Regions from separate parts of the Sphingobium sp. TomTYG74 genome, predicted to be linked through region 2. Evidence: predicted binding sites of a transcription regulator. Region 2 holds the regulator's gene; the other holds the start of a gene.

Region 1 (15,326 bases), 600 kb from region 2:
CGGCGGCACGGCGCAGAAGCCGGACATCAGCTTCATCTCGACGCCCACCCTGCCGCAGGACGAGATATTGGCCCGCATCCTGTTCGGCGACAATGTCGCGAACCTGTCCGCCACCCAGGCGATCCAGCTTGCCGCTGCGCTCAACGGCCTGCGCGGCGGTGGCGGCGGGCTCAATCCGATGGGCAAGTTGCAGAATGCGTCCGGCGTCGATCGCATCGGCGTCGTCAGCGGCGACAAGGAAACCGGGCGCGGCGCATCGCTGGCAGTGGGTCAGCACATCTCCAACAATATCTATGTGGAGGTAATCACCGATCCTAAGGGCTTCACCGCCACCCAGCTGGAAATCTCCCTGTCCAAGACGCTCAGCCTGCTGTCGAAGACGGGCACCAACGCCGGATCATCGGCAAACCTGCGCTATTCAAAGGATTATTGAAGCCGCTCGGCGCGATAGCGGGCGATCAGCCCTTCATATTCATCCATAGCGGGGAAGCGTTCGAAGCTGACCACCGCGCCTGTCTGCGCCCAAGGCAGCTTTTCCGCCGTCTGCGTCTCCATCCACGGCGCGAACCAGCTGGCATCGTCCAGCATCGTTGCCCGCACATTGACGAAGCCCATGTCGGCGGCAGGCTTGGTAAAGACCCAGCTCTTGCACCAGTCGCAATGATGATGGCGCACATCCTCGCCGTGCAGCCCGCCCATTACCGTGTCGCCCGCAATCAGTTCAAAGCCGCCCGAAGGCATGATGATCGTGGTGGAAAAGGCGCTGCCCGTCATCTTCTGGCAGCCGGTACAATGACAAGCCGCCTCACTCCAAGGCGCCTCGCTCAACCGAAAACGCACACGCCCGCACCGGCAACCGCCTTCGATGGGGAGATCGGGAATGGACATGGGATTCTCCTTGGGTTCGGGATGAAAGTTTATCCTCCCCATCGACAGATGGGGAGGGGGACCAGCCGCAGGCTGGTGGAGGGGAGCGCCCGCAGGGCGCCGCAGGTCGTGCCAGTTCCCCCTCCACCACCGCTGCGCGGCGGTCCCCCTCCCCACGCTCTGCGCAGGGAGGATTTTCCAATCCTTCAATGAAAGTCCCGAGACCTCGGCAATATCCGCACATTACGCGGATGACTGGACGTGCGCGGATGCTGAGGATGCACAAACTCATCCGCCCGCGACAAGGTGATCTGCGGCTTATGCGTATCCGACAGGCGCGACAATTCAGCCGTACGATCATGCACCCGGCTCGCCATCAGGTGGACGACACCTTCCTTGCTCCGCTGCACCTCGCCTTCAACCAGCATCAGCCGCGACGCCATCACCGGCCGCCGCTGCATTTCGAACAGCCGCGCCCACAGCAGGATGTTGGTAATCCCCGTCTCATCCTCAATCGTGATGAAGACGGCATTGCCCTTGCCCGGCCGCTGCCGCACCAGCACCACACCCGCCGTCCGCACCTTCGTCCCGTTTTTCGCAGCCGATGTCTGCGCGCAGCTCAACACCCCCTCAGCGGCAAAGACGGGCCGCAGGAACTGCATCGGATGCCCTTTGAGCGACAGGCGCGTCATCTGGTAATCAGCCGCGACCTGTTCGGCGAGCGGCATGGTGGGCAGCATCGCATCCGGCTCCTGCCCCAATTCTCCCGCCGCCTTCTGGTCCCGCTTCCGAGCAGCAGCGAACAGCGGCAATTCATTGGACGGCGTCCGCCGCGCTTCCCACAATGCCTCTCGCCGGTCCTGTCCCAGCGACCGGCAAGCGTCGGCATCCGCCAACAAGCGCAGCGCCCGCGCAGGCAATCCAGCCCGCCGCGCCAGATCCTCCAGGCTGGTGAACAGCCCTCCGTTCCGCGCCTCGACAATCTGCGCAGCCCAAGCCTCGCGAAAACCATCAATCTGGCGAAAGCCCAGCCGCAGCGCCAACGCCCGTCCCTCCCCTTCGCCCCGCCGCCTGTTCCGCGACCGCAGCAGCGGTTCGAGCGCATTGTCCCACCCGCTCATATTCAAATCCACATCATGCACAGCAACGCCATGCTCCCGCGCATCCCGCAAGATCTGCGCGGGCGCATAGAACCCCATCGGCTGAGAATTCAGCAGCGCACAGGCAAAGACGGCAGGCTGGTGGCACTTGATCCAGGCCGACACATAGACCAGCCGCGCAAAGGACAAAGCGTGGCTTTCAGGAAAGCCATAGCTGCCGAACCCCTCGATCTGGCTATAGCACCGCTCGGCGAAATCGCGTTCATACCCCCGCCGCACCATGCCGCCGATCATCTTCTCCTTGAACTTGTCCATGCCGCCCACTTGCCGGAAAGTCGCCATCGACCGCCGCAGTTGATTGGCTTCCGAAGGCGTAAATTCCGCCGCGACAATGGCGAGCTTCATCGCCTGTTCCTGGAACAGGGGGACGCCGTAGGTATCCTTCAGCAACTCCCGCAACTCATTGGGATTGTGGGGCGGACTAGGTGAAGGAAATTCCGGCTTTTCGATCCCTGCCCGCCGCCGCAAATAGGGATGCACCATGTCGCCTTCGATCGGCCCAGGACGGACGATCGCAACCTGCACCGTCAGGTCGTAAAGGTTCTTTGGTTTCAAGCGCGGCAGCATGTTGATCTGCGCCCGGCTTTCCACCTGAAACACGCCAATGCTGTCGCCCTTTTGCAGCATGGCGTAAACAGCAGGGTCTTCGGAATCGAGATCGACGGTCAGGTCATGATCGCCCAGACCATAACGCCGCATCAATTCATAAGCCCTGCGGATGCAGCTCAACATGCCGAGCGCGAGCACATCGACCTTCATCAGGCCCAGCGCATCGATGTCGTCCTTATCCCATTCGATGAAGCTACGATCAGGCATCGCGGCATTATGGATGGGCACCGTTTCATCCAGCCGGTTCTGGGTCAGCACAAAGCCGCCGACATGCTGGGACAGATGCCGGGCGAAAGGCGCTCGGATCAGCTGCTGAACCAGCGATCGCAACCGCAGTATCTCCGCATTGTCGAGAGAAAAGCCCGCGTCAATGAAGCGCCCATCGCCCAGGTCGCTTGAGTAGCTACCCCAGACGGTACTCGACAGGCGCGCCGCGATATCTTCGCTCAGGCCCAGCACCTTCGTCACTTCGCGCAGCGCGCTGCGGGACCGGTAATGGATGACAGTCGCGGCGATCCCCGCTCGTTCGCGCCCATAGCGACGGTAGATATATTGCATCACCTCCTCACGCCGCTCATGTTCGAAATCGACGTCGATGTCGGGCGGTTCGTTGCGCTCTTCCGACACGAAACGGGAAAAAAGCAGGTCGTGCTTCATAGGATCGACGGAAGTCACGCTCAGCAGGAAGCAGACGATGGAATTGGCGGCAGACCCCCGCCCTTGGCAGAGAATGGGAGGCTTCTGGGACCGTGCGAAACAAACAAGGTCGTGAACCGTCAAAAAATAATAGGCATAATTTTGCCTGCGAATGAGATGAAGCTCCTCATCGATCAGCTTTTCCACTTTCAGAGCCAATGGGTGGCCGTAGCGTTTCACCGCCGCTTTACGCACCAAATCTTCCAGCCAACCATCGGGTGACCAACCGGGCGGCACCGGCTCATGAGGATATTCATATTTTAGGTCGGTGAGGAGGAAGTCGATCTGATCGACGAACCGGATCGTTTCAGCCAGCGCTTGCGGGCAGTCGGCATAGAGCCGGGCCATTTCGAGGGGAGATTTGATATGACGCTCAGCATGCGCTTCCAGCCGCTGTCCTGCCTGCTTCAACGTCACGCCATCACGAATGCAGCTTAGCACATCCTGCAATGATCGGGATGATGCTTCGGCATACAGCACATCATTGGTCGCAATAACCGGCACGCCGACCTCTCGGGCGATCCTCTGAATAGCAATCGCATGCCGACGGTCACGCCCATTATAACGCCGTGTCAGGCCCAGCCACACACATCCCGGCGCTTTGTCATGCAACCGGCGCAATGCATCCTGCCATGTGGACGGAGACGCGGGCGGCACCAGTTTCAGGTGAGAGATGGACACCGCCTCATCCCCCGACGGATAGGCCGGGGGAGCCTTGTGCGCCTCTTGTGGCCGGGCCGTGGAAAGCGGCAGGACGATCAGCAGAAGATCGTCAAGATGGCTAAGCAAATCCCTGAAGGTAAGAATGCAGTCTCCCTTCACCGCCTCCATATTGCCCTTGGTCAACAGACGGGTGAGCCGTCCCCAGCCAAGGCGGCTTCTGGGATAGGCCAGAATGTCAGGCGTGCCATCGACAAAGACCAGGCGGGCGCCCACCACCAGACGCAGATCGGTGTGACAGGCCGCCTCTTCCTCGGCAGTCAGTTCAACTGTTTCACCTCTTTCCTTCTTCGCTTTGATCATCTCCGCACGCGCCTTGTCCGGCGCATCGCGCAGCGCGACATAGGCGCGCACCACGCCAGCCACGCTGTTCCTGTCAGCAATACCGATGGCGCGAAGCCCCAGTTCAATCGCCCGGCCGACAAGATCGGAAGGATGGGAAGCGCCGTGCAGGAAGCTGTAATTGGACATGGCGCCCAACTCGGCGAAGGCAGGCCCTTCCCTTAAGGACGGCGGTATTGCAGGCTTCCTCCCGTCCTTCTCCCTTCCCTCAATCATGTCCAACTCCCGCCGGTCAGGGGATTTAGGCTTGGACGGATCAGGTCCCTTGCCGCGTTTCATGCGAACAGGCCATGGATGTACCAGCCCGGATGCCGCGCCTCCGTGCCGTAAAGGCCGTGGCGGAATATCCAGTAGCGGCGGCCGCGCGCATCCTCGATCCGGTAATAGTCGCGCGTCATGCCCGCACCTTCGCCCGCCAGTGCGCCGTCCTTCGCCTTCCACCATTCGGGCGCGATCCGCTCCGGCCCTTCATAGCGGGTCACTTCATGGGCGCTGCGCCGCCAGCGGAAATGATGCGGCGGACCGTCTGGCACCTCCGCCACCACCTCGATTGGCTGGGGCGGGTCGAACAGGTGGATGGGGCGCATCGGCGGATCGCCGGGCTCTCCCTGACGCGGCCAGCTGGACGGCGCGCGGCTTTCGATCGCAGGCAGCGCAAGCTGCGCCTGTTCGGGAATATGGCTGTCGCGCGGTTCCAACCGCTGGATGCGATTACGACCGGCCCGGACGGACAGCTGATCGATCAGCGCCGCGACCGCTTCCTCGCGCCGCGCCTCTCCCCCTTCCAGCGCCAGCTGAGTAGCCGCCATCGGCTCGGTCTGTGGCACGGTAAGGCGCAGCATGTCGAAGCCGAAGCCGGGATCGACCGGATCGGACAGGCTGTCGATCCGCTCTTGCACCAGCCGCATGATCGCGGGCGCATCGCGCACCGGCAGGCCGGTTTCCACCCGCAGCGGAAAGGCTAGGCCATCTGTGCGGAAGAACAGCAATTCGAACCGCCGCCCGCCCTCGCCCCGCTCGGTCAGTCGCTCACCCGCTTCGGCGGCCATCTCCTCCACCCGCTGCAAGGCATAGGCGGTGCTGCCCACAGGCTCTGCGAAGCGGCGTTCGATCCGCAGGACAGGACGCGGACGGCGTGGCGCAAGTGGCCGATGGCCCAGACCCAGCAGGCGGTGCAGCGCGTCCACCGCATCCTCGCCAAAACGCGCAGCCAGCGTCGCGGCAGGACGCGCAGCAAGATCGCCGATGGTGCGCAACCCCGCCCGCCGCAACGCCACCCCGCTGTCCTGCTCCAGTTCCAGTGCCTCGACCGGCAGGCGGCGCAAGGCAGCCTCCTCATCGGGCGCTGGCCCTGCGGAAAAGCGGCACAGCGCATGCGCGCCCTCCGGCGTGCCTGCTATCGCATAACGCACCTCCATGCCGTGCCGCTCAAACCGCTCCACCGCCTCGCGCGCCAGCGCCTCCTCCCCGCCCCACAAATGCGCGCAGCCGGTGATGTCCAGCATCAACCCATGCGGCGGATCGATCGCGGCTGCAGGCGTATAGCGCGCGCAGCCATCGCATAGCCGTTCCAGCCAGTCCTGATCGGCATGATGATCGGCCTCGAAGCTGACCAGATCGGGCTCTTGCGCCCGCGCATCGGCCAGCGTCATGCCTGCGCTAAGGCCCAGCGCCAGCGCGTCGGCATCCGGCGTGACAAGGCGCATGGCCCCGCGCAGGGACTCCACGATGGCGACCGGCCCGGAACCGGCCTGCGCCTGCCACAGATCAGGCCGCGCGATGCGCAACCGATCGACCGCCAGGAAGGGGAACCACAGCGCCAGGTAGCGCCGCCTCGTCAGCGCGTCCTCCGCTTGCCCATCCATGCTCATGGCGTTCATCGCACTCTTCTCCAAAATCTCCCCGCTTCGCATTCCACACCATCCGCCACGTCATGCCGTCCGGCCCCGATCGGCGGCGCAACAGGTGGAGCGAAAAAGCGCTCATGCCCGGCGCATTGCCCGGCAACGGCACGGATGGCGCAGCCTCCACCCGCCACCGCGTCTCCGCCGCGCTCGGCACCGGATCACCGCCGATCCGCAGCACGAAAGCCGTAACCCCCGACGTCTCCGCCGCCAGCGCCAGACGGCGGCTGGCAGTCAGGTCCAGCAGCGGCGCGCGCCCGCGCAGTTCGATGACCAGCGCGCCCAGCGCCGGACACCGCAACGCATCGACCGCCGCGCGCAGCAGCAGCGCCTCATCCTTCATGACACCGATCAGCAAATGGGCTGGATCTATTCCAAGCGCGGCGAGCCCCGGGCCATAAGGTTGTCCCGCCGTTCCATTTGGAAGGCGCAGCCAGAACAAAGGGGCCTCACGCGCTGCAAGATGGGCAAGGATCAGGGAAAGACCGGCGGTGGCCCCCTCATCTTCAGCATTCCCGAAAAATTCATGTACCCGACCCCTGGCAAGGCCACCCTGCAATGCCTGATCAAAAGCCGCATGTCCGGTCGTGATACGCGCATCTGCTTTGACGGCCGGAAACCCTTCCAGTGATGCAATGTGCCGCCTGAGGGCTGCAAGCCTGTTCACCGAATCCACCATAGCATGTTCTCTATATGTTCTTTTCAGCGATAGCGCATCCCCTGTCAATCAACTTGGCTGCCATCAGAAAAAAGGGAGGATGGTTTCAGCTTCTTACACACATTGGCCATCATCCGGAAAAGTTTCACACCCGGCTTTCTGCCAAGCTAGTCTGTGTTGATGGACACGTCCCACATCGCTTCGCTGGCTCATGCGCCCTTCATTCTGGCGCGCCGTATCGCTTCGGCTCGCAGCCTGCGTCTTGTTTCCAGCGCTGCGACTGCGCTCCTTGCCTCCTACCCGAAGTCAGGCAGGACCTGGCTCAGGTTTATCCTGGCCCAATATTTCCTCGCGTCGCGTGCATATCCGCCCATTACGACCCAGAGCATGTTCACCTTTGCTCCCAATTTCGACTTGGATCCGGTGCGCGGCATACCGGCCTTTGTCCGCAGGTCGGAAGAGGCTTCTTTCCCCCTCATCCCTTCCACCCATCTGCGCTTCAAACCAACCCTCCCCGGTCGGCTTCCCATCATATTCCTCATCCGCGATCCGCGAGCCGTACTCATTTCCGACTATCACCATGTGACCCGGCACAAGATGTCGTTTCAAGGCAGCGTTGACGATTTTCTCATGGATGAGAATAGAGGCCTGCCTCACTATATCAAATATATGAACAGCTGGGCCAATGGCCTCGAACGGCATGATCATCACGTCATATATTATGAGGATCTACTGCTTCAAACGGAGGCAGAAGTTGAAAAGATGCTCAATTTCCTGGATGAGCCAGTCCACACCCATGCTCTTGGATATGCGGTGGAAAACTCATCCTTCGAAAAGCTCAAGGCACTGGAACTCGCCCAGGGCATTCCCGGCCATGAATATGACAGATCGGATTCAGATGCCCTGCGGATCAGAAAGGGGCAATCCGACAGTTTCCGGCAGGAACTGACGATCGAGCAACAAAAATTCATCGAGGATAGCTGTAAGTCTCAGTTGAACCGCCGGATGTTGGCCAAGCTGGATCGATACGGCTTTTCAGACCCGCCTTCGTCATCCGCCGTGAAACCGATAGGGATATCGCAATCCGCGGCGCCCGAAAGACAGGTGCATGATCCTGTAACCAAGCGCCGCCTTCCCTCTCTTGGTGTACAGCTCTTGAGCGAGGCGATGGTGATAATCGGCCTCGCCGCCATGCTCGTCGCCCCGACCATTCTGGCGATAGAAGTAGGCGAATGGCTTTTCCGGCGGGAATGGGATGGTCACTCGCTGGAAGATGGCCTCGCCTTGTTCGGGATCGACCGGGTGGGGCCTGTGGAAACACCCACCGAACGAATACTCGACGTCTTTCTCGCGCTGCCCCTCACCATCGCCTTGTTCATGAACGGCCTCCTCATATTCCTGGCTGCCGTACATTTCGGAGACTGGGGTCTTCAGGGCGTACGGCTCAAGAAAAAGCTCGCCGTCGAGCAGAGCAAAAGGCGCCAGCGGAGCAACGCCAAAAATCCGCCCTCTGACCTCAAACCGACAGGAATGGTGAGCCCCAGCCGCTGATCAATGTTCATTTAGAGCATCGTGCGCAAAAGTGGGAACCGGTTTTGCGCAACAAACGATGCGGCAACAAATAACTAGAGCGCGCGTCTTGCGTCCGATTTAACGCAGCGCGCTCTGGCCCTGTTGAGCAAGCCACGCCCAGTCGCGCTTTATAACGGTAAAAGGCCCGCCCGGCGAAAATGCACGGGCGGACCTTTTCAGTGCGTGAAACGAAAGGCGGGCAGAGCCGCGCGGCTGTCCTGCGGCTGATCCGGCCGCAGGCGTTAGCCGTGCTTATTCGCCATCATCCTCCGCTTCGGGTCCGGTCATCATTCCTTCGGCGACCTCTTCGGTCTTGCCCCGGATCACCTTTTCCAGGCGCTCCGCCATTTCGGGATTTTCCTTGAGGAAGGTCTTGGCATTTTCACGACCCTGGCCGATGCGAACGGAGTCGTAGGAGAACCAGGCGCCCGATTTTTCGACCACGCCAGCCTTGACGCCAAGGTCGAGTATCTCGCCGATCTTCGAAATCCCCTCGCCATACATGATGTCGAATTCGACCTGCTTGAAGGGCGGGGCCACCTTGTTCTTCACCACCTTCACGCGGGTCGCGTTGCCGACGATATCGTCACGATCCTTGATCTGGCCGGTGCGGCGAATGTCGAGGCGAACCGAAGCATAGAATTTGAGCGCGTTGCCGCCCGTCGTCGTTTCCGGATTGCCGTACATGACGCCAATCTTCATGCGGACCTGGTTGATGAAGATCACCAGACACTTGGAGCGCGAGATCGAGCCCGTAAGCTTGCGCAGAGCCTGGCTCATCAGGCGCGCCTGAAGGCCAACATGGCTATCGCCCATTTCGCCTTCGATTTCAGCGCGCGGCACCAGCGCGGCGACCGAGTCCACCACCAACACGTCGATGGCGTTCGACCGCACCAGCGTATCGACAATCTCCAGCGCCTGTTCGCCGGTATCCGGCTGCGACACGATGAGTTCGTCGATGTCGACGCCCAGCTTCTTGGCATAGGCCGGATCAAGCGCATGTTCCGCGTCGACAAAGGCCGCGATACCGCCGGTCTTCTGCGCCTCTGCAATGGCATGCAACGCCAGCGTGGTCTTGCCCGAGCTTTCAGGGCCATAGATTTCGATGATGCGGCCGCGCGGCAGGCCGCCGATACCCAGCGCGATGTCGAGCCCCAGCGATCCCGTCGAGATCGCCTCAATCTCGATCTTCTCGCGGCTGCCCAGCTTCATGGCCGAACCTTTACCGAAGGCGCGGTCAATCTGGGAAAGGGCCGCTTCCAATGCTTTCTGTCTGTCCATTGTCCCTGTCTTCTTGGAATCGATGAGTGAGAGCATTGCTGTCATCGGCCTATCCCCTGTCAAGCGGAAGCGCCGATTAAGTGGCGCCTTGGCCACCATGTATCCCCTTTGTTCCAAAAGAACAAGAGGGGAACGGAAATTTCCTATTTAGGCGGAAAGAACCTTCGTCAGCGCCCGCTCAACGGCGCCAATCGTATAAGGTTTTGCCAAAGTCGGCCGATCCGAATGCCCTGACGGCACATCATCAGCCATGCCGCCTGTCGCGAAAATAAAGGGGATGCCGCTTTGCGCCAGCAGGTCCGCGACCGGCCAGCTTTTCTCACCCTGCAGATTGCAGTCCACCAACGCGGCGTCGAAGCCGCCCTTGCGCGCATGGTCGCACGCCTCATCCACCGAAACGGCAATGGCATGCAGGCGATATCCCAATGTTTCGAGATAATCTTCCAGCATCATGCCGATCATCGCTTCATCCTCGACCACCAGGATGGTCTTGCCGTCCGACATGTGCGTCCCCTATTTCGTTGCGCTCGCTATCTTATCATCGGCGCGCGGACCAGCATAAACGCTTGATCGTTCAAGAAGTTCATTCCACCGCTGTACCCATTGCCAAGGCGTCCCGCGCCGCCTCCGCGAGCTGGCTGACGGAAAATGGTTTGGGTAGGAAGGCGACATTGGCAAGGTCGATCGACTTGCGCAGCTGCTCCTCGGCATAGCCGGACATGAACAGCACCGGCAGGTCGGGATGCGTATCCCGTGCCCGCGCGACCATGGACGGGCCATCCATATTGGGCATGACCACGTCGGAGATCAGCAGGTCGATCTTCTCACCGCTCGCCAGCACCTCCAGCCCCTGCTCGCCATCATTGGCGGTCAGCACCTTGTAGCCCTGGCGCGAAAGGGCGCGTTCGGCAACGGCGCGGACCATATCCTCGTCCTCGACCACCAGCACCGTGCCCGTGCCCCATGTCTCGCTGCGCTTGAGCGGCAGCTTGGCGGGAATCGCCTGCTCCATGTCCGCGCCCTGATAGACGGGCAGGTAGATGACGAAACTCGCCCCCCGGCCCAGTTCGGACTCGGCGAAGATATAGCCGCCCGACTGCTTGACGATGCCATAGACGGTGGAGAGGCCAAGCCCCGTGCCCTTGCCCAATTCCTTGGTCGTAAAGAAGGGCTCGAAGATCTTGGAAAGAATGTCGGGCGGGATGCCAAGGCCGGTGTCGGAAACCCGCAGCGCGGTATAATCGGCGGCGGGCAATATCTCCTGCCGCATCTCGCGCACCTTGCCAGCCGGAACCGCATAGGTCTGGATATTGAGGATGCCGCCTTCCGGCATCGCGTCGCGCGCATTGACCGCCAGGTTCACGATCACCTGCTCCAGCTGCCCCGGGTCCGCGCGCACCGCGCCCAGGTTGCGGCCATGGCTGACCTCCAGCTTCACGCTCTCACCCAGCAGACGCTTCAGCAGGTTGGAAACGTCGGCAACGATGTCCGGCAATTGCAGCACCTGCGGACGCAATGTCTGCTGCCGCGAAAAGGCGAGCAGCTGGCGCGTCAGCCCAGCCGCGCGATTGCTGTTCGACTTGATCTGCTGAATATCGTCATAGTCGCTGTCGCCCGGCGTATGGCGCATCAGCATCAGGTCGCAATGGCCGATGATCGCGGTCAGGATATTGTTGAAGTCATGCGCGACGCCACCAGCCAACTGGCCGATCGCTTGCATCTTCGTCGCCTGCGCCACCTGCCGCTTGAGCTTGCTTTCCTCGCTATTGTCCTTGAGGCTGAGCAGCACGGCTGCCTCGCCCAGGCCCCGGACGCCCGCCAGACTGAGCGCCGTCGGCTCCTCCGGCTCGTTGCGCAACCTGATGGCGATATCGCCCGACATTTGCGGCCCCACCGCAAAGCGGCGCACGGCGTCTGCGACTGCTGCCTGATCTTCCCGCACGACCAGATCGCCGGGATAACTCGGTCGTTCGCTACGCTTGAGCCCCGCCGCGCGGGAGAAGGCATTGTTGAGAAACAGGACGCGACCATCGCGATCCGCCATGGCAAGACCGAAAGGCAGCAGGGACAGCAGCGTTTCGATATAGGAAAGCGCCGATGTGCCGCCCGCGCTACCCGCTGGCTCATCGATCAGCAGCAGGAGCATCGGACCATCCTGGCCCACTTGACTACCAGCAGGCTGAGCCGTCCGACGCAAGGGCACCTGCAACAACCGTAGCGGCAGCCCGCCCGACTCCTCACGCGCCAGAAATAGCCGCCCCTTGTCATCGACGCGCATATGGGCGGCAAAGTCACGGCCGGTGATGTTGGCGTCGATCCGGCCAGCAGCACGCAGCAGGAAAGCCCCGTTCGCCGCGCGGATGCGCCCTTCACCCCCGATCATGACTGCCATGATCCCGGCCTCGCCCATCTGCCGCCCCGCGTCCCCGGTCAGCAGGCGGTGCACATCATCCAGCGCGTTTGGCTGGCGAACCGGAGTAAAGCGCCACAGCAGATAATCTTCCGACCGGCCCGTGCGGCACAGATCGACGTCCAGCCGGAGAGCGCCCTGCGCCACGCCTTCGACCCGCGCCTCACCATCGCGCCAGGCCGCGCGGGCGGCAGTGCTCAGGCTTTCCGTTAAGCTAGGCTCAGCCGTGAGATTGGGGGGCGTCGGAAATCCGGGAAACCATTCGCCGAACAGGTCGCTGGCGCAAACGAGCCGCCCTGCCCGGTCGGTCACCGCGATGGCCATGTTGGACGCATCCGCTGCGGCGCGCGCTACCGTCCAATCCGGCACCGCCTCGCCGTCTGCCGCCTCTTCCGGGAAAATACGCCGATACCAGCTGAGCAGCGCGGCAATGGCAAGGATCATTGCGCCGAACCCCGTGGCCATAGCCGGGTTGCCGGTCGCATAGATGACGAGAACCGCCGAAAGCAGCGCCGCCAGTATCAGCAGCGGCAGGGACAGCCGGGAAGGGCGCTCGCCCGTCCACGCTTCCTCATCCCTTTTGACGCGCGAGGCCATCGGCCGGCCTTCCCCCTGAAAACGCCTGGACTATTCGCCGACGTCAGACGCGGGCGACTTCTTCCAATGCGCTGCTTTCGGGTGCCTTGCCAATCCTCAATTTGCGCGCATGCCATTTCCGGCCCATCCGATGGCGCCAGATCCAGTCGGCAATGAAGTAGCCGACCACGGCGAACGCAACCGAAATCAGCGCCAGCCCGAACAGCATGGCGGGCGCCGCTTCGGAAAAGAGCCAGCCGCACCATTCGCGGATCGATGCGTGCTTATCCACCAGCGCCATGAAACCCGATGCATCCGCGCTGCGGCCCAGGAACCAGTTGCCCACATAGACGGACGCCATCAGGAACAGCGGTGTCGTCGCCGGATTGGAAAGAAACGTCATCGCCGCCGCCAGCGGAATATTGGCCCGGAACGGCAGCGCCAGCATCGCCGCCCCGGCAATCTGCACACCGGGGATCAACAGAAATATCCCGACCAGCAGCCCCAACGCGACTCCACGCGGCACGGAACGACGGGTAAAGCGCCACAGCGATGGCTCCAGCACGCGGTGCGCCACGGGGGCAATGAAGCGATTGTCCTCCAGCGATTCACGGGTCGGGGCATTGGCATGCCACCACCGCGACAGGCGGCCCATGCTCGCTCTCGGCCCCATCAGCGATGGTCCTTCATGATACGCTGCTGATCGCGCTTCCAGTCGCGTTCCTTGATCGTCTCGCGCTTGTCGTGCGTCTTCTTGCCCTTGGCCAGCGCCAGTTCAACTTTCGCTTTGCCACGGCTGTTGAAATAGACGCTCAAGGGGACGAGCGTCATGCCCTTGCGCTCGACCGCGCCGTGCATGCGCGCGATCTCCCGCTCGTGCAGCAACAGCTTGCGGGGCCGCTTGGGCTCATGATTATAGCGGTTTCCGTGGCTGAATTCGGGGATGTTGCTATTGACCAGCCACACCTGATCGCCCTTCACCTCGGCATAGCTCTCGGCAATGTTCCCCTCGCCGAAACGAAGCGATTTCACCTCCGTGCCTTGCAGCGCGATGCCCGCTTCGAACACATCCTCAAGGAAATATTCAAAACGCGCGCGCCGGTTCTCGGCGACGATCTTCTTCTTGTCGAACAGTTCGGGACGGGGGCGGGCCATGGGACTCTTAACTAACTCACTTCACCATATAAGGCCGCAGCCCATTTAGACGAGACCCGCAATTTCCAATGCCCGATCCACAGCGGCGCGGCTGGATTCCGACGGCCAGGTGATCGGCAGCCGCAATTCACCGGGCATGTCGGACCGCACACGGCTGAGCGCATACTTAACCGGTCCAGGTGAAGAATCGCTGAACAATGCGTCATGCAGCGGGTAGAGCCGGTCCTGTAACGCCAATGCACCAGCCCAGTCACCCGACGCACAAGCCGCCTGGAATTGCGCGCACAGTTGCGGCGCGACATTGGCCGTGACGGAGATGCAGCCCCTGCCCCCCATGGCGTTAAATCCCAGCGCGGTTTCATCATTGCCGGACAGCTGGCAGAAATCATCCCGGCAGGCGAGCCGCTGCGCGGTGACCCGCCCCAGATTCCCGGTGGCGTCCTTTATGCCCACGATCGTCTGATATTCTTCGGTCAGGCGATGGATGACCGGCACGCCAATATCGGTGATCGTGCGGCTCGGTACATTGTAAAGGACGATCGGCAGCTGACAGCGCTCCGCCAGATAGGCGAAATGCTGATAAACGCCTTCCTGATTGGGCTTGTTATAATAAGGCGCGACCACCAGCGCCGCGTCCGCGCCAGAAGCCTGCGCCGCGAACATATGCTCCAGAGCGATTCGCGTGTCGTTGGACCCGCAGCCCGCAATCACCGGCACCCGGCCCGCCGCCTGATCGACACAGATCGCGACGACGCGGTTATGCTCTTCCACCGTCATGGTGGCGCTTTCGCCGGTGGTGCCGCATGGCACCAAAGCGCTGCTTCCTTCCTCGATCTGCCAGTCCACTAGGGCGCGAAACGCGGCCTCATCCACGCTCCCGTCGCGAAATGGAGTGACCAGCGCCGGAATCGACCCGGAAAACATCAACAAACTCCTTCAATTCACCGGCATTCCGGGGCACACTGTCGAGTGTAGGCAACGGCGCGCTATAGCGTGTCATTCAGGGCCTGATAAGGATGGAATTGCGATGATGTCCAGTAGGCTGTCAGCTCGCCGCCCCGAAACAACATTGGTCCGCATGCCCTTGATCGCTCTTCTTCTTTTTACCGCCGGCGCCAGCGCCCAGACCGAAGCCCCTGTTGCGTCGCCCTATCCGGCTGGCGCGGTGGTCCAGCAACTGCCCGCCTCGACTCAGGCATCGCCTCAGCCATCGCCCTGGAATCAGGTCAGCGGCCGAATCGGCGTCGCGTCCGATCCATCCATCTCCGCGACGATCAGCCAATGGCGCGCGTTGCAGCAGAGCGATGGCCTGGGCTTTTCGACCTATGCCAGCTTCATCCTCGCCAATCCCGGTTGGCCGGGGGAGGACCGGATGC
Region 2 (15,326 bases):
GTCGCGGCATCGACGCCGCCGGTGCCCTTGAACGGGGTAGCGTTGCACTGCATCGCGACCGACAGGTAACGCGGCTTGCCCGCATCCTGCAGCGCCGTGTCGGCGTCACGCACCGTTGCCGCGCTGTTGATGCGCAGGCAGCTCTGGTCAGGGCTGACGATGATGCCGTTCACCATGGCCAGGTCAGCACCGCCGCGCAGCATCATGGTCGCGCCGTCATCGCCGGTATTCGACCGCTGGATGTGCGTGAAGTTCGCAACCTTCAGATACTGGCGAGGCAGCGCGTCTTCGGAGAAGCTGGTGCCGGTCGTCGAACCATTCGAGTCCGTCTCGGTGAAGGTATCGCCTATATTGTTGTTCGCGCGCTGGACCGAGATGACGAACTGCGCCGTACCGCGGAAGCCGACGTCCGTATCCAGATTGTCGTCCTCGTTGCCGGTCAGCACCAGATATTTCATGTGGGTCGAACCGCCGAAAGCCTCGATGCCGTCGTCCGAGCTGTTGTGGACCTGGATATGATCAAGCTGCGTGCCGGTACCGACGCCCGAAGGGGTCAGGCCCTGCAATTCCTTGCCGTTCGCCAGCACGAAACCGGAATAACGGATCTGGACATAGCTCATGCGGCCCGAATTGTCGGCATCATTGTCACCGCCATAGAGCGCGCCGGTCGTGCCTTCGGTGTCGCGCTGGCAGGCGGTGGTGCCCGGAGCCGCGTTAGGCGCCTGATCGCAGTCGGTGATCTTGGCGCGGCCGAGCAGCACGATGCCGCCCCACTGGCCTGACGACTGATCGGTGGCGGAACCGGTGACATTTTCGCGGCTGGTGAAAACGATCGGCTGTGCCGCCGTGCCCACGGCGTTGATCTTGTTGCCGCGATTGACGACCAGGAAGGCGCCGCCGGTGCCGGCAAATACGACCACGCCCGGATCAACCGTCAGCGTTACGTTGGAACCGGTGCTTGCAGCGCCCTGATCGGTGCCGACATCGACGCGGCCGGGGAGCGAATAGATGACGCCCGCCGTCTTTGCGATCGCGGTCGAGCTGTTGAAACGCGCGGGGAAGCCGCAATTGCGCCACGTATTGGTCCCGTCGCTGATGGTGCCAAGATTGGTCAGCTGATCCGCACCGGCAATGGTCGGACAGTCGGCTGCGGCGGTCACATTGCCCGGCGTAGGAGTAGGCGTCGGCGTTGGGCTCGGCGTCGGAGTCGGCGCGGGCAGGACGACTGTCCCCTCGCCCGGCGAGGCGATGTCATCTGCACCGCAAGCGCTCAGAGCAGCGCAGGCGCAGCCCGCCATCAAAATGGTAGTGATACGATTAGTCTTGACCATGTCGTCTCCGCTCCGGCCATGCCGGTCTTTGTTAGGATGCGGAGCGAAGGGGATTCACGAATCGGACAACGCCCCCTGCCGCCCTCAGTCGCCGCAGCTAGGCGCGCCAGATGACAGGGACATTTTGGTTTCGTGACGAAGGCGTGTCTTTGAAATGACAGTTCAAAGACACTTGTTTCACTTTGATGATTGCGAAGGCCGCAAATGCAGAAAAAGGCGCCGTCCCACCGGACGACGCCCACTTTCTCCTGACTTGGCGCGCAGAAATCAGCGCATGGCGTAACTCGCTTCGAGGCGGCCGAGCGCGCGGCGGGCAACATCTCGCGATGATGCTTCTTCGCCATTTGCGAGCAGCAACGTCGATTCCGGAGCGAAACGGGCTGCACCATAAGCCTCTCGGGCATCCTTGATCCGCCCCAGGCCCGCATAGGCATTGCCCAGGTTGATCAATCGGGCCGGATCATTGGCTCCGTCTGGCCACATCGGCGCGAGGCGGCGAGCGGCCTTCTCATAATCCTTCGCGACCAATGCCGGAGCGGCCAATCGCCCATCGGGAACACCGACCACAACCACTTCATCGGATGCAGCCACGGCCGCGCCCGACAAGCCCCCCGCCAGCACCAGCCCGACGATCGCCGCTACCTTCATCATCCAATTTCTCCCGAAAAAACCTTCTACAATAGCCGGGATTATTTCATCTTGATGACATCTGGACAAGCAGCCAACCGTACCCAAAAAAGGATTTTTATATCTTATAATTCAATATGTTATAAAGTTTTCTTTTAACTGTCATAAAACTGTAATTGAACCGTCTTGGTTCCTGACAGTCGATTCGCGGCTACAGATTCAGCTCACGCGGCCCATAGCCGTTGGCCATCCGCCACGCAGGGCAAAATCAATCGAATAAGGAAAGTCCGGAGGATTCTGTTGCCCGGCTCCTCCGGAAGCCGCTGAATTCCCTTCTGTTGCCCGGTGGGTTCAACCGCGTTCTTTTTGGGTAATGTCAGGCCGTGAGGCCATCAATTACGCAGCAAGAGCAAGAGCCTCGTTATCGTTGGCACTTACGTGTTTTGAACATTTTTACGGCTTACTCAGGCCGGGTGAAGACATCGCCTTTCAACACACGTCGATCCTAGTTCGGCCCCGTCAGACACCCCGTACAAGCCGGGATATGTGGTGGAGCCGCCGGGTACTGCCCCCGGGTCCGCTGCGCCTATTACACGACACGATTTATCACCATAGCCGGGCGAACCCGGCAAAACCCATATGGGACAGCGCGCCCCATTTATCAACCTTTTCGGTCAGGCCGGGACCAGATGAACGGCCTTGGGCTTGGCGACCGGCAGTCCGCTCGCCTTCGCTTGCGCCATCAGCTCCTGCTTGCGCGCCATCATCCTGTCACGAAGCTCCACCAGATCCACCTCTGTCTTGCGGCACTGGGCGAACATGCCGTCAGACTGCCTTTCCTCTTCCTTCACATGATGCTTGATCTCCTCGGACAGCACCTTGACCTTGGCATCATAGAAATCATCGTCCGGCGATCCGGCCTCGATATCATTTACCAGCACCTTCGCACCATCATGCTCGACATAGGCTTCGTCCAGCGTGTCATCCTCGATCTTGCCACGGAATGCGGGGTAGAAAATCTCCTCCTCGATCATCGTATGGATCTTCAGTTCGGTGCAGATCTGATACGCGATGTCCTGCTTCCGGTTCGCGGCCCTTGCCTTCTCATACTGGTCGAACAACTCCTCGACCTTGCGGTGATCGGCTTTCAACAGGGCGATCGCATCGGTAAACTCAGCTTTGGCCATTTCCGTCCTCCTCACGAACACATATCGTCAAGAAGCGGCTGACAAGCTTCCGGGTTCCGTCCCGCCATCATTCATAGCCCAGATCATGACCGTGCGGCTTCGCATGACCACCGGCGCGCAGATAACGGCTATCGATTTCGCTGATCAACCGCTCGGCATCCTTGCCCCCGGCCATTTTCAGCAGTTCGTCCACCTTCACTTCCAACCGGTCGTCATTCTCCTTGGAAGCTGGCGAGCCGACATAGAGGAAATAGGCCAGGCCCACGACTTGCCAGATCAGCTGGAGAAATTCCGACTGCCAATTTTCGAATGTGTCCCGGCCCATTTCGATGGCATAGGCCGCCAGTTCAGGCACCTGCCCGTGCGTCTTTGCGTCATCCACATAGGCCCACCAGCCAAACACCCAATGACCCACGATCGACACCAGGAAGAACAGGGCCGTGATCCAACCATAGGCGTAGCGCTTCATACCATCCTCCCTCATGTCGCTCCGGAAGGATAACGCAAAAGCCTGTAGCCGGTTCAGCCAGCTGCAAACGCCGATTCCGATTGGCCCGGCGCGCTTCGCTCTCTATAGCCATGGCCCCATGATCCTCGTCATCGACAATTATGACAGCTTCACCTGGAACCTGGTCCATTACCTCATGGAACTGGGCGCAGAGGTGGAGGTCGTCCGCAACGACGCCATTTCGGCAGGCCAAGCCCTCTCCAGCGGCGCGAGCGCCTTCCTGCTTTCGCCCGGCCCCTGTACCCCTAACGAAGCGGGCGTCAGCCTCGACCTCGTCGCCGCCGCCGCCGACGCAGGCGCGCCCTTGCTGGGCGTATGCCTCGGCCATCAGGCGATCGGTCAGCATTTCGGCGGACAAGTCGTGCGCGGCGGCCTGATGCATGGCAAGACCTCCCCCGTCACCCATGACGGCACAGGGCTTTTCGCGGGCATCCCATCGCCCTTCACCGCGACCCGCTATCATTCGCTCATCGTCGATAACATTCCGCAAAGCCTCATCGTGAATGCGACCAGTGAGGACAGCTCGGTCATGGGCTTCCGCCATCAAAGTCTTCCGATCCACTCGATCCAGTTCCATCCCGAAAGCATCGCCACCGAATATGGCCATGAGATGCTGGCGAACTTCATGCGGATCGCCGGGATTCCGGTAAAGGAACGCGCGGCGGCCTGATTCCGTCGGACTTTCCCGCACCCCGCCCTCGACTCTGGCGGCCCGTCATGATTAAGGCAAAGGCGATGACCCGCCTGCCTGATCCCGCAGCGCCGCTAAGCGCTACCGAGGCCGCCGCCGCCTTCGATCTGCTGTTCGACGGCGACCTGCCCGAAGAAGAGATTGCCGCCTTCCTCGTCACCATGGCCCAGCGTGGCGAAAGCGCGACGGAGATCGCCGCCGCCGCACGCGCCATGCGTGCCCGCATGATCCCCATCGCCGCCCCCGCTGGCGCGATCGACGTCTGCGGCACGGGTGGTGACGGCCATCACACGCTCAACGTCTCGACCGCCGTCAGCCTCGTGGTAGCCGCCGCCGGAGTGCCCGTCGCCAAGCATGGCAACCGCGCCGCCTCGTCCAAGGCCGGAGCCGCCGACACGCTCGAAGCACTCGGTCTCGATCTCGATCGCGTCGCCGATACGGCAGAGGCAACGCTGAGCGACCTCGGCATCTGCTTCCTGTTTGCGCAGAAACATCACCCCGCGCTCAAACGCTTCGGCCCTATCCGCAAAGCCATCGGCCAGCGCACCATCTTCAACCTGATGGGACCGCTCGCCAATCCAGCGGGCGTGCGCCGTCAACTGGTCGGCATCGCCCGCCCCGCCTATGTCCCCATCTATGCCGAGGCGCTGGCCGACCTTGGCGTCGACCGCGCCATGATCGTCTCGGGGGATGAAGGTCTCGACGAGCTCTCCCTCGCGGGCGGCAACGATGTCGCGGAAGTCACTGCGCAGGGCATCGTCGCCATGCGCCGCCTCACCCCGGCCGACGCCGGACTACCTACGCACCCGGTTGAGGCGATACGCGGCGGTGACCCTGCTCATAACGCCGCCGCCCTGCGCGCCCTGCTTCAGGGCGAGACGGGCGCCTATCGCGATGCCGTACTGCTGAACGCAGCCGCCGCCCTTGTCGTAGCTGATGTGGTTGCCGATCTGCGCGAAGGTGTCGAGGAAGCTGCCGAAACCATCGACCGTGGCCTGGCCAATGCGCTGCTCAATTGCTGGATTGCCTATAAATGACGAACAAGCTGATCGAAATCTGCGACACAAAACGTGAGGAAGTGGCCCGGCGCAAGGCCGCCGTCACGGTCTCCTCGCTTCACGCCCGCGCCGCCGAACAAACGCCGCCGCGCGGCTTCCGTCAGGCGCTCGACAGCGCCGCACGTTCCGGCTTCGGCCTGATCGCCGAGATCAAGAAGGCCAGCCCCTCCAAGGGCCTGATCCGCGAGAATTTCGATCCGCCTGCCCATGCGCAGGCCTATGCAGCCGCTGGCGCCGCCTGTCTCTCGGTCCTCACGGACGAACCCTATTTTCAGGGCCATGACGATTATCTCATGGCCGCCCGCTCCGCCTGCGCCCTGCCCGTCCTGCGCAAGGATTTCATGGTCGATCCCTGGCAGGTGCTGGAAAGCCGTTCGCTCGGCGCCGACGCCATCCTCATCATCGCCGCCGCGCTGGACGATAATCAGATGGCCGAGATAGAGGACGCCGCGCTCGGCCTTGGCATGGATGCGCTGATCGAAGTGCATGACGCCCATGAACTGGAACGCGCGCTGAAGCTCCGCTCGCGCCTCATCGGCGTCAACAACCGCGACCTGCGCGACTTCAGCGTCGACTTCGCCCGCACCTATGAGCTGGTCGGCCATGCTCCGGAAGGCTGCACCTTCGTTGCGGAGAGCGGCCTTGGCAGCCATGCCGATCTGGTCGCAATGTCCGAACATGGCGTTCGCTGCTTCCTGGTGGGCGAAAGCCTGATGCGCCAGCCCGATGTCGAAGCCGCAACCCACGCTCTACTGACAGGCGCATGAGCAAGCTCACCCATCTTGATCAGGATGGATCGGCCCATATGGTCGATGTCTCCGCCAAGGCAGTGACTGCCCGTGAAGCCATCGCCACCGGCTACATCGCAATGAGTGCCGAAGCTGCAACCGCCATCGCCCAGGGACTGGTGAAGAAAGGCGATGTCCTGGCGGTGGCACGCGTGGCAGGCATCATGGCGGCGAAGCGCACCGCTGACCTCATCCCGCTCTGTCATCCCATCGCCCTGACCTCTGTCACGATCGACTTCGATCTGGAAACAGAGGGCGTCACCGTGACCGCTACCGCCAGAAGCGCGGGCCAGACCGGCGTTGAGATGGAAGCACTTACCGCCACATCCGTTGCGCTGCTGACCATATACGACATGGCAAAGGCGCTCGATAAGGGCATGATCATCGGCAACGTCCGGTTGCTCGCAAAGTCGGGCGGCAAGTCGGGCGACTGGCGAGCCGCATGAGCCTGCTCCCGGTCGCGGAGGCTCAGGCGCGCCTGCTCGCGCTGGGCCGCCGCTTGCCGGAAGAGGACGTCCCGGTTTCTAACTGCGCAGCCCGCTGGCTCGCGCGTGACATCTTCGCCCTGCGCGATCAGCCTTGGGCAGATCTGTCGGCCATGGACGGCTACGCCATTCGCACGGCAGAATGGCCTGGCCCCTGGCGCCTAACCGCTGAAAGCACGGCAGGCAGCTCCCTTCCCTCCCCTTTGACTCCGGGGGAATGCTGTCGCATCTTCACCGGCGCACCACTGCCGCCCGGCGCCGATACGGTCCTGATCCAGGAAGATGCGCAGCTGGACGGCCAGCTCGTGCACCCCCTCGGCTCTCCACTACCCACAGGACGAAACGTGCGCCCGGCGGCAAGCGACTTTGGCGCAAATCATCTATTGCTCCCTGCCGGTGCCGCATTGGGTCCCGCGCAAATTGCTCTTGCCGTTCTTGGGGGCCACGGAACCCTCCCGGTCGGCAGCCGTCCGCGCATCGCCCTAATCTCAACCGGCAATGAACTCGTCCCCCCCGGAGCGCCCACGCCCTCTGGCCGCTTGCCGTCCTCCAACGCGCCGATGCTTGCGGCCATGCTCGGCCAGGCAGGCGCGGAGGTGATCGACATCGGCATCGTTCTCGACGATCTGGACGCCATGGTCCGGGCGCTCAAAGAAGCCGCTACGGCCGACATCATCGTCTCGACCGGAGGCGCCTCGGTCGGCGATCACGACTTGGTGCGGCCAGCTTTCCAGGCGGCGGGCGGCACTCTGGATTTCTGGAAGATTCGCATGCGCCCCGGCAAGCCGCTCATGGCGGGAAAGCTGGGTGACACCCTATTCCTCGGCCTCCCCGGCAACCCCGTGTCCGCCTTCGTGACAGCAACGCTGTTCCTGCTGCCGCTCGTCCGGCACATCGCCGGAGCCGCCAACCCGCTACCGCGCACGACGATCGCGGAACTCGCCGCGCCACTTCCTGCGACAGGATCGCGCGACGACTATCTTCGCGCCTATCTCACTGATGCTGGTCTGGTCTCGGTTACTTCGCAGGACAGCGCCGCTACCGCGGCCCTGGCTCAAGCGGGGTGCCTGATCCTTCGACCGGCCGACTCACCCCCGGCCGCCGCAGGTGACAAAGTAACCATCGTTCCGCTTTGACAATGAGAAAGGGGCCGCAAAGCGGCCCCTCCCCGTGATCCAACCGAACGTAGATCAGCGCTGCTGCTTGCTGTGATCGCTCTTGTCCTTGCGGCTTTCGCCCATTTGACCTTGGCGATTTTCCTGCTGCTGCTGACGCCCGCCCTGGCTTGAGCGGTCACCACCTTGCTGGCGGCGCTGTTTGTCCTGATCGTTCTGGTTCGCCATCTTACTCTCCTATTCACCCTCTTTGGGAAGGCCGCTATTCAACGGCTGTGACGCAGGTCCGTTCCTTTCGTTACGCTTGGCGCAACCTGCTTGACTTGCCTCCTTACGTTTCCTATGCGTTCTCCATCCGTTCCATGGAGGATAAGTCGGCATGCTGACGCCCAAGCAACAGGAATTGCTCAGCTTCATTCAAACTCGGCTCGAGGAAGGCGGGGTTTCGCCTTCGTTCGAGGAGATGAAGGAAGCGCTCGATCTGCGGTCGAAATCCGGGATTCACCGATTGATTAATGCGCTGGAAGAACGCGGGTTCATCCGTCGCCTGCCGAACCGGGCGCGCGCGCTGGAGGTTCTGAAACTTCCTGAAGCAATGCATCGCGCCCCCAAGGTCGCATCGACACCCAAACCGCAACTGTCGGCCAAGCCCCCGGTCGCAGCCAACGACGTGATCGACATCCCCCTTCACGGTCGGATTGCCGCAGGCGTCCCAATCGAAGCCATGGAAGGACAGAATATGCTGTCCGTTCCTGCGGCTCTACTGGGTGCCGGAGATCATTATGCTCTTGAGGTTTCTGGCGATTCGATGATCGATGCGGGCATCCTCGACGGCGACTTCGCACTGATCCAGCGCACTGAAGTAGCGCGCGAGGGGCAAATCGTGGTTGCACTGATTGAGGATAGCGAGGCGACGCTGAAATATTATCATCGCCAGGGGCCTAAGGTCAGGCTCGATCCGGCCAACAATGCTTATGAGCCGCAAATCTACGATTCGCAGCAGGTGCGCATTCAAGGAAAGCTCGCTGGTCTGCTGCGACGGTACAACTGACCGGATCGGCGGCGCGCCGGTAAATAGGAAGGCCGGGCGACCCACGGATGTGCGTCGCCCACTGTTTTCCCGGTTCGCACGGTTCCTCCATCAAGATCGATCGCCAGCCCGCCGGTATGTGCCAACAGCCGCCGATCCGCTTTAAGCCAACGAGGTTTGCACCATGAAGGCAAGCGACGGTCGGCGATAACTATATCCGCGCGCGCACAATCCCGTATCAGGGTATCCTTGGGCACGACAACGCCGCTTCTTGTTACCAACAGCTGCCATATGCGCTCTCCCCCGCTCAGCGCCACCATGCACAAGTCCAAGGAACAGCGGGCCTCGGGCAAGTCTGCAAGGGCACCCAGCGCACCTTCATAGCCTGCACTTTCCGCGATCATATCGCGGACATAATCTCCGGCCCGTTCGCGCAGGATATGCATGCCGCCGTCCTGCCCGCGCACGGCCACATGACGCCCATCCGCCGTTACAAGAATCTCCGGAGGCGAACTCATCATAATGATCGTCATGCCCAGCACCACGGGAGCCAGTCCCGCCCATCGCCAAGCGCTTCGCCAGAGCAGGCACCAAAGTCCGCCCAGCACGATAATCCCGAAGATCATGTTGGAGATGGAAGGCGCAGTAACGACCGCCCAGGGACTTGCCGCCACCCCATGCGCGATCAACAGCAGCAGATCGAGCGCGCGGGAAGTCAACCACCAGGCAGGAGCCCCCAGACCGGCAACATCCAACAGTAAAGCCAGCGCTTCCAATGGCATCACGACAAAGGTCGTCAGGGGAATAGCCACAAGGTTTGCGAAAGCGCCTATCATGCCCGCCTTGTGAAAGTGGAACAGCGCGATCGGCGCCAGGGCCAGTTCAACCGCAAAGCCCGTGAAAAGCAGGACAGCAAGTTGCCGCAACAATCGGCGATGGGCCAACTCCTCCCGGGCCGCCGCAAACGCGCGAAAACGGGGATGCTCCCCTAGAGCGACAATGGCGATCACGGCGGCGAAGCTCATCTGGAAGCTTGGCCCCGACAGCGCCTCAGGCCACACCAACAGAACCACCAGTGCACCGGCGGCTATTAGCCGCAAGGTGATGGCTTCGCGCCCAAGCGCAAGCCCCCCCAGCACCAGCAATGCAGCGATACAGGATCGAACCGTTGGCACTTCCGCGCCAGTCAACAAAGTATATCCAATGCCCGCCAGCGCGCCACCCGCCGCAGCGATCAGCATCAACGGCCAGTCCAGTGCTGCGCGCCGACTGAGCGCCATGATCCGCATCAGCAGAAAAATGACCGCGCCGATGAGGGCGGTGACGTGCAGCCCGCTGATCGAAAGCAAATGGGCAAGGCCACTGCGACGCATCGCGTCCGCGTCCGCCTCGCTGATGGCGCCCTGATCCCCCGTCGCCAGCGCCGCGGCTATGCCCGCTCCCTCTCCATTCGCATTCTTCAATATGTGCGCGAAAAGACGATTGTGCAGAGGCGGCGCCTCCGTTGATGGGCGCAGCACGACGATAGGCTTGAGCGCGCGTCCTGTTGCCCCAATCCCCTGAAAATAAGCGCGACGCGAAAAATCATAGCTACCCGGCAGGCTCGCTTCGGCAGGAGGCATCAACCGGGTGCGAAAGCGAATGATGGCGCCTTTGCCAACCCCTTCGGGTAGATCCGCCGCCGCTATGTTCACCCGGATCAGGGAAGGCAGCATAGGCATGTTTATCGGACGTATAGATACGCGACTCATCTGCTGCGCAGGCACCGTATCGGCTGACCTGACTTCGCCAGTTACTTCTACAAATGCCGCACGCGGCAATGGCGCCGTGCCGACAATCAGGGCTTTCCCCCATATCAACAGGCAGCCGGACGCCGCGAGCAGACCGCCCCATATAAGCGCATGGCGTATCCGGCCGCCCTCCGGTAGCATCAATCCGCCGCTCGCGATCGCAATCGCGCAACAGCAAAAAGACAACCATGTCAGCTGGTTAGGCAGAAATAACCAGCCCGCTATGCCCAGCCCAAGGCCCACCGGCACCCAAAGCGCGAGTTGCTCACGCTCAGCCTCCAATGCCTGTTCGAGCCGCACGAAAAGCTGATCGCCGCTGCGCCTTATTATCGGGGCAACGGAGGTTTGTCGTGGCTCAAAAGCCATGCTAGGGGGCGTCGCGTTCATGAATGAGCAAGGCGGATGTCGAGGAATAAATCGGTGAGTGCAACGGGTTTGAACAAGCAGGTGGTAACCCGTTTCGCGCCATCGCCCACGGGATTTCTTCATATCGGCGGCGCACGCACCGCGTTGTTCAACTGGTTATTCGCCCGGCACCATGGCGGCAAGTTCCTGTTGCGTATCGAAGATACCGATCGCGCCCGTTCGACCGAGGAAGCTGTCGCCGCGATCTTCGACGGCCTTGAATGGCTCGGCCTTGCAGGCGACGAGCCCGCCGTCTTTCAGTTTGAGCGATCGCAGCGGCACGCGGAGGTCGCTAACCAGTTGCTCGCGGCTGGCCATGCCTATCGCTGCTACGCGACCCCCGAAGAATTGGCTGAACTGCGCGAACAGCAGCGCGCCGCAAAGCAGCCGATGCGTTATGATGGCCGCTGGCGGGGCCGTGATCCGTCGGAAGCTCCGGCCGATGCTCCGTTCGTCATCCGGCTCAAGGCGCCGCGCGAAGGCGAGACGGTCATCGAGGATGCGGTCCAGGGCCGGGTAGTCGTGCAGAATGCGGAACTGGATGACATGATCCTGCTCCGCTCCGACGGGACGCCAACCTATATGCTCGCCGTCGTTGTCGATGATAACGACATGGGCGTCACACATGTAATCCGCGGCGACGACCATCTGAACAATGCGTTTCGCCAGCTCGGCATTATTAAGGCGATGGGCTGGGAAGAGCCGGTCTATGCCCATATCCCGTTGATCCACGGATCGGACGGCGCAAAGCTATCGAAGCGGCATGGCGCGCTGGGTGTCGATGCCTATCGCGATGAGATGGGCATGCTGCCCGAAGCCGTGCTCAATTATCTTCTGCGCCTCGGCTGGGGCTATGGCGATGAAGAAACCATCTCGCGAGATCGCGCGATCGAGCTGTTCGACATAAGCGGCGTGGGCCGGTCCCCCTCCCGCTTCGACATCAAGAAGCTCGAAAATCTCAACGCATTCTACCTGCGCGAGGCCGACGACCAGCGCCTGGCGGAACTGGTCCTGCCGCGCGTGGCGCAACGGCTTGGCACAACCCCGTCGGCTGAGGCGATGGCGCTCCTCGCGCAAGCCATGCCTTCGCTCAAACCGCGCGCGAAGACGCTTAACGAGATTGCCGAGGGCGCCGAGTTCCTATTCAAGGCAAGCCCGCTGGATTTTGACGACAAGGCTATTGCTCTGCTAGACGACTCGGCGCGCGAACTGCTTGGGAAGACCGCCGACGCTCTTGATTCCGTCCCGTCCTGGACGATCGAAGCGATCGAGGAAGCGATCCGCCGCGTGGCAGAGGAAGTCGGATTGGGGTTGGGCAAAGTGGCTCAACCGCTACGCGCGGCGCTAACCGGTCGTACGGTTTCGCCGGGGATATTTGATGTCCTTTTCCTTCTTGGAAAAGACAGGAGCTTGGAGCGGCTCGCGGATGCCAGGCAGGCATCGCGCGCTGATGGCAATTAAGGAGAACGAGATGTCGGACAATAATGCCACTTTGACAGTCGGCGGCGATACCAAGGACTATGGCATCCTGAGCGGTTCCGTCGGCCCCAAGGTCATCGACGTCCGCAAGCTCTATGCCAACACCGGCATGTTCACCTATGATCCAGGCTTCACCTCGACCGCCAGCTGCGATTCCGGCCTGACCTACATCGATGGCGACGCCGGCGTCCTGCTGCATCGTGGCTACCCAATCGATCAGCTTGCAGAACAATCAAGCTTCATGGAAGTCAGCTACCTCCTGCTGAATGGCGAACTGCCCTCGAAGGCGGATCTGGAAGACTTCACCCGCACAATCACGCGCCACACCATGGTGCACGAACAGCTCACCACCTTCTATCGCGGTTTCCGCCGCGACGCGCACCCCATGGCGATCATGTGCGGCGTGGTCGGCGCTCTGTCCGCATTCTACCATGACTCGACGGACATCAATGATCCGGAACAGCGCAAGATCGCGAGCCACCGCCTGATCGCGAAGATGCCGACAATCGCGGCCATGGCGTACAAATATTCGGTGGGACAGCCTTTCGTCTATCCCCGCAACGACCTCAGCTACACCGCCAATTTCCTACGGATGACCTTCTCGGTTCCGGCCGAGGAATATGAGCCCGATCCGGTCATCGTGGACGCGATGGACAAGATCTTCATCCTGCATGCTGACCACGAGCAAAACGCATCGACGTCAACCGTCCGTCTCGCTGGCTCGTCCGGCGCCAACCCCTTCGCTTGCATCGCCGCTGGCATCGCCTGCCTCTGGGGTCCTGCGCATGGCGGCGCGAACGAAGCCGCGCTCAACATGCTGCGCGAGATCGGTACTGTTGACCGCATTCCGGAATATATCGCCCGCGCCAAGAACAAGGATGATCCGTTCCGCCTGATGGGCTTTGGCCATCGCGTGTACAAGAACTACGATCCGCGCGCGACCGTCATGCAGAAGACGGCAAAGGACGTCCTGGCAAAGCTGGGCGTCAACGATCCCGTCTTTGACGTCGCCAAGGAACTGGAGCAGATCGCGCTCAACGATCCTTACTTCATCGAAAAGAAGCTCTACCCGAATGTGGACTTCTATTCGGGCGTGATCCTGTCGGCGATCGGCTTCCCGACCGAGATGTTCACGGTGCTCTTCGCCCTCGCCCGCACGGTTGGCTGGGTCGCGCAGTGGAATGAAATGATTTCTGACCCAGCGCAGAAGATTGGCCGTCCCCGCCAGCTCTACACCGGCCCGGCAGAGCGCGACTATGTTCCGGTTAGCCAACGCTAATCGCGGCCAACCCAGAAAAAAGAACGGCGCCAAATCGGCGCCGTTCTTTATTCTAGCTGCTTGCCGGTAGCGTCAGCATAAATCGCGCACCCCCACCAGGGGCATCGCCGATCTGAATGTCTCCACCCATGGCCAGCGCAAGTCGGCGGGAGATATAGAGGCCAAGACCGCTCCCGCCAGGATCACTCCGGCCGAGCCGTTCGAACTTTTGGAAGATGCGCTCCCGGCTATCTTCCGGGACACCTGCTCCTTGGTCCATGACAGCGATCCAGGCTCGTCCGTCATCGACACCAGTCTCTATCCGCACCTCGCTATCCTCGGGCGCATAGCGCACAGCGTTGCCGACGAGGTTCATCAGGATTTGCAGCGCGCGCCGGAATTCACCCGTCGCGACGGTCTTATGTTCCGCTTCTGGTGGGAAAAGCTTGATTTTGCGGCTCATTGCCTTGACGACAAACAGCCCTGCCGCCCGTCGTCCAATATCGGCCAGGTCCACATCCTCGGTTGCAACGGTGAAGTCCAACCTGTCGATCGCCTGCAAGTCCGCCAAATCATCGATCAGCGCCATCAAATGGCGTCCCGCAGCCGCAATGTCGGAAGCATAACCCGCATAGTCCGGGCGTAGCGGCCCATCGAACTGCGCGTTAATCGAATCCGCATTGGCGATGATCCGACCCAATGGCTGGCGCAGGGAACGATCCAGGCGCCGTCCGAACTCTGCCGGATATATAACAACGGCGGGCGCAGGCGGCACATGAGGGGCCAGAATGGCTCGGTCCAACGGAAATGCCTTGCCCCGGTAACCGAGTAGCTGCCCCGCCAGATCGAACATCGGGAACCCCGAAAGCCGGAAGCATTGCTCAGGTTCGGCAATCAAGGTCGCGATCTGGTCACGGAAGGCCCGGCGCTGCGCAAAGCCGCGCAGAATGGCGAGGTCGCCCTCCTCATCCGGCCGGAGTTCGAAATAGCTGGTCAGACGGCTACCGGGTATCGGGGGCTCCTGGGGCAAAGCACTTTCCGGCCCAGCCCCTTCCAACACCATCTGGAACCGCAGTTGCGTGTCGATTTGCCAGGTCCAGCCTTCCGAGACGGCCGCAATATCTGCTTCACGGCGCATCATGTCGACAGGGGCAACCGTCACAGGCCGCTCATTCCATTCGATCACGGATATCTGCACGCCGTCGGCTTCTGGCTTTGCCCGCACCCACATGTCGATGTCGCCGCGCTCGGCCGCCGCCGTGACCGATCGTGAAACGGTAACAGAAAGGCGCGACGCAAGCCGCGCCAGTGCCGCCAATTGAGGAATAGCCAGCACCGCGCCAAGATCGGATCCCGCCTCACGCTGCAAGGCCAGCAAAGGCGCATCCGCGCTCAGCAGCAATCCATTCGCCGCTACGGTCGCGCGGATAATGGCAGGATGCACCGGCATATTCATCAGACAGTGATCCGCCGCAGATGATCGATTTTCGCACGCAGTGCGCGAGGCGCGCGTAATGCGTTCACCAAACCGTCCGCCTGCGCCTCTGTCAACGCCTGATACCGTTCCGCCTCTA

Evidence for each region. The regulator LexA, encoded in region 2, represses DNA repair genes until DNA is damaged. The targets are predictions, from matches to a motif close to GTTCCNCNCTTGTTCT.
Region 1: a site for LexA is predicted at 6,983-6,998, ahead of ACZ5TB_RS12605 (ImuA family protein). Genes of this name have one in related genera too.

What each region holds. Positions count from the first base shown of each region.
Region 1 is NZ_AP027341.1:2,479,706-2,495,031, reverse strand. Features, by position in the region: gene ACZ5TB_RS12625 (translocation/assembly module TamB domain-containing protein) at 1-433, shown strand, start outside; gene ACZ5TB_RS12620 (GFA family protein) at 427-888, opposite strand; gene ACZ5TB_RS12615 (error-prone DNA polymerase) at 1,074-4,673, opposite strand; gene ACZ5TB_RS12610 (Y-family DNA polymerase) at 4,670-6,265, opposite strand; gene ACZ5TB_RS12605 (ImuA family protein) at 6,162-6,977, opposite strand; gene ACZ5TB_RS12600 (sulfotransferase domain-containing protein) at 7,137-8,507, shown strand; gene recA (recombinase RecA) at 8,781-9,854, opposite strand; gene ACZ5TB_RS12590 (response regulator) at 9,957-10,313, opposite strand; gene ACZ5TB_RS12585 (hybrid sensor histidine kinase/response regulator) at 10,393-12,816, opposite strand; gene ACZ5TB_RS12580 (DUF2062 domain-containing protein) at 12,860-13,450, opposite strand; gene smpB (SsrA-binding protein SmpB) at 13,468-13,950, opposite strand; gene dapA (4-hydroxy-tetrahydrodipicolinate synthase) at 13,996-14,874, opposite strand; gene ACZ5TB_RS12565 (lytic transglycosylase domain-containing protein) at 15,029-15,326, shown strand, end outside.
Region 2 is NZ_AP027341.1:484,073-499,398, reverse strand. Features, by position in the region: gene ACZ5TB_RS02605 (hypothetical protein) at 1-1,331, opposite strand, end outside; gene ACZ5TB_RS02600 (tetratricopeptide repeat protein) at 1,599-1,982, opposite strand; RNA gene ssrA (transfer-messenger RNA) at 2,283-2,627, opposite strand; gene ACZ5TB_RS02590 (hemerythrin domain-containing protein) at 2,633-3,145, opposite strand; gene ACZ5TB_RS02585 (DUF6766 family protein) at 3,213-3,614, opposite strand; gene ACZ5TB_RS02580 (anthranilate synthase component II) at 3,733-4,323, shown strand; gene trpD (anthranilate phosphoribosyltransferase) at 4,389-5,381, shown strand; gene trpC (indole-3-glycerol phosphate synthase TrpC) at 5,378-6,169, shown strand; gene moaC (cyclic pyranopterin monophosphate synthase MoaC) at 6,166-6,636, shown strand; gene ACZ5TB_RS02560 (molybdopterin molybdotransferase MoeA) at 6,633-7,811, shown strand; gene ACZ5TB_RS02555 (hypothetical protein) at 7,866-8,018, opposite strand; gene lexA (transcriptional repressor LexA) at 8,170-8,841, shown strand; gene ACZ5TB_RS02545 (ComEC/Rec2 family competence protein) at 8,802-10,976, opposite strand; gene gltX (glutamate--tRNA ligase) at 11,013-12,476, shown strand; gene ACZ5TB_RS02535 (citrate synthase) at 12,487-13,773, shown strand; gene ACZ5TB_RS02530 (sensor histidine kinase) at 13,826-15,208, opposite strand; gene ACZ5TB_RS02525 (DUF2336 domain-containing protein) at 15,208-15,326, opposite strand, start outside.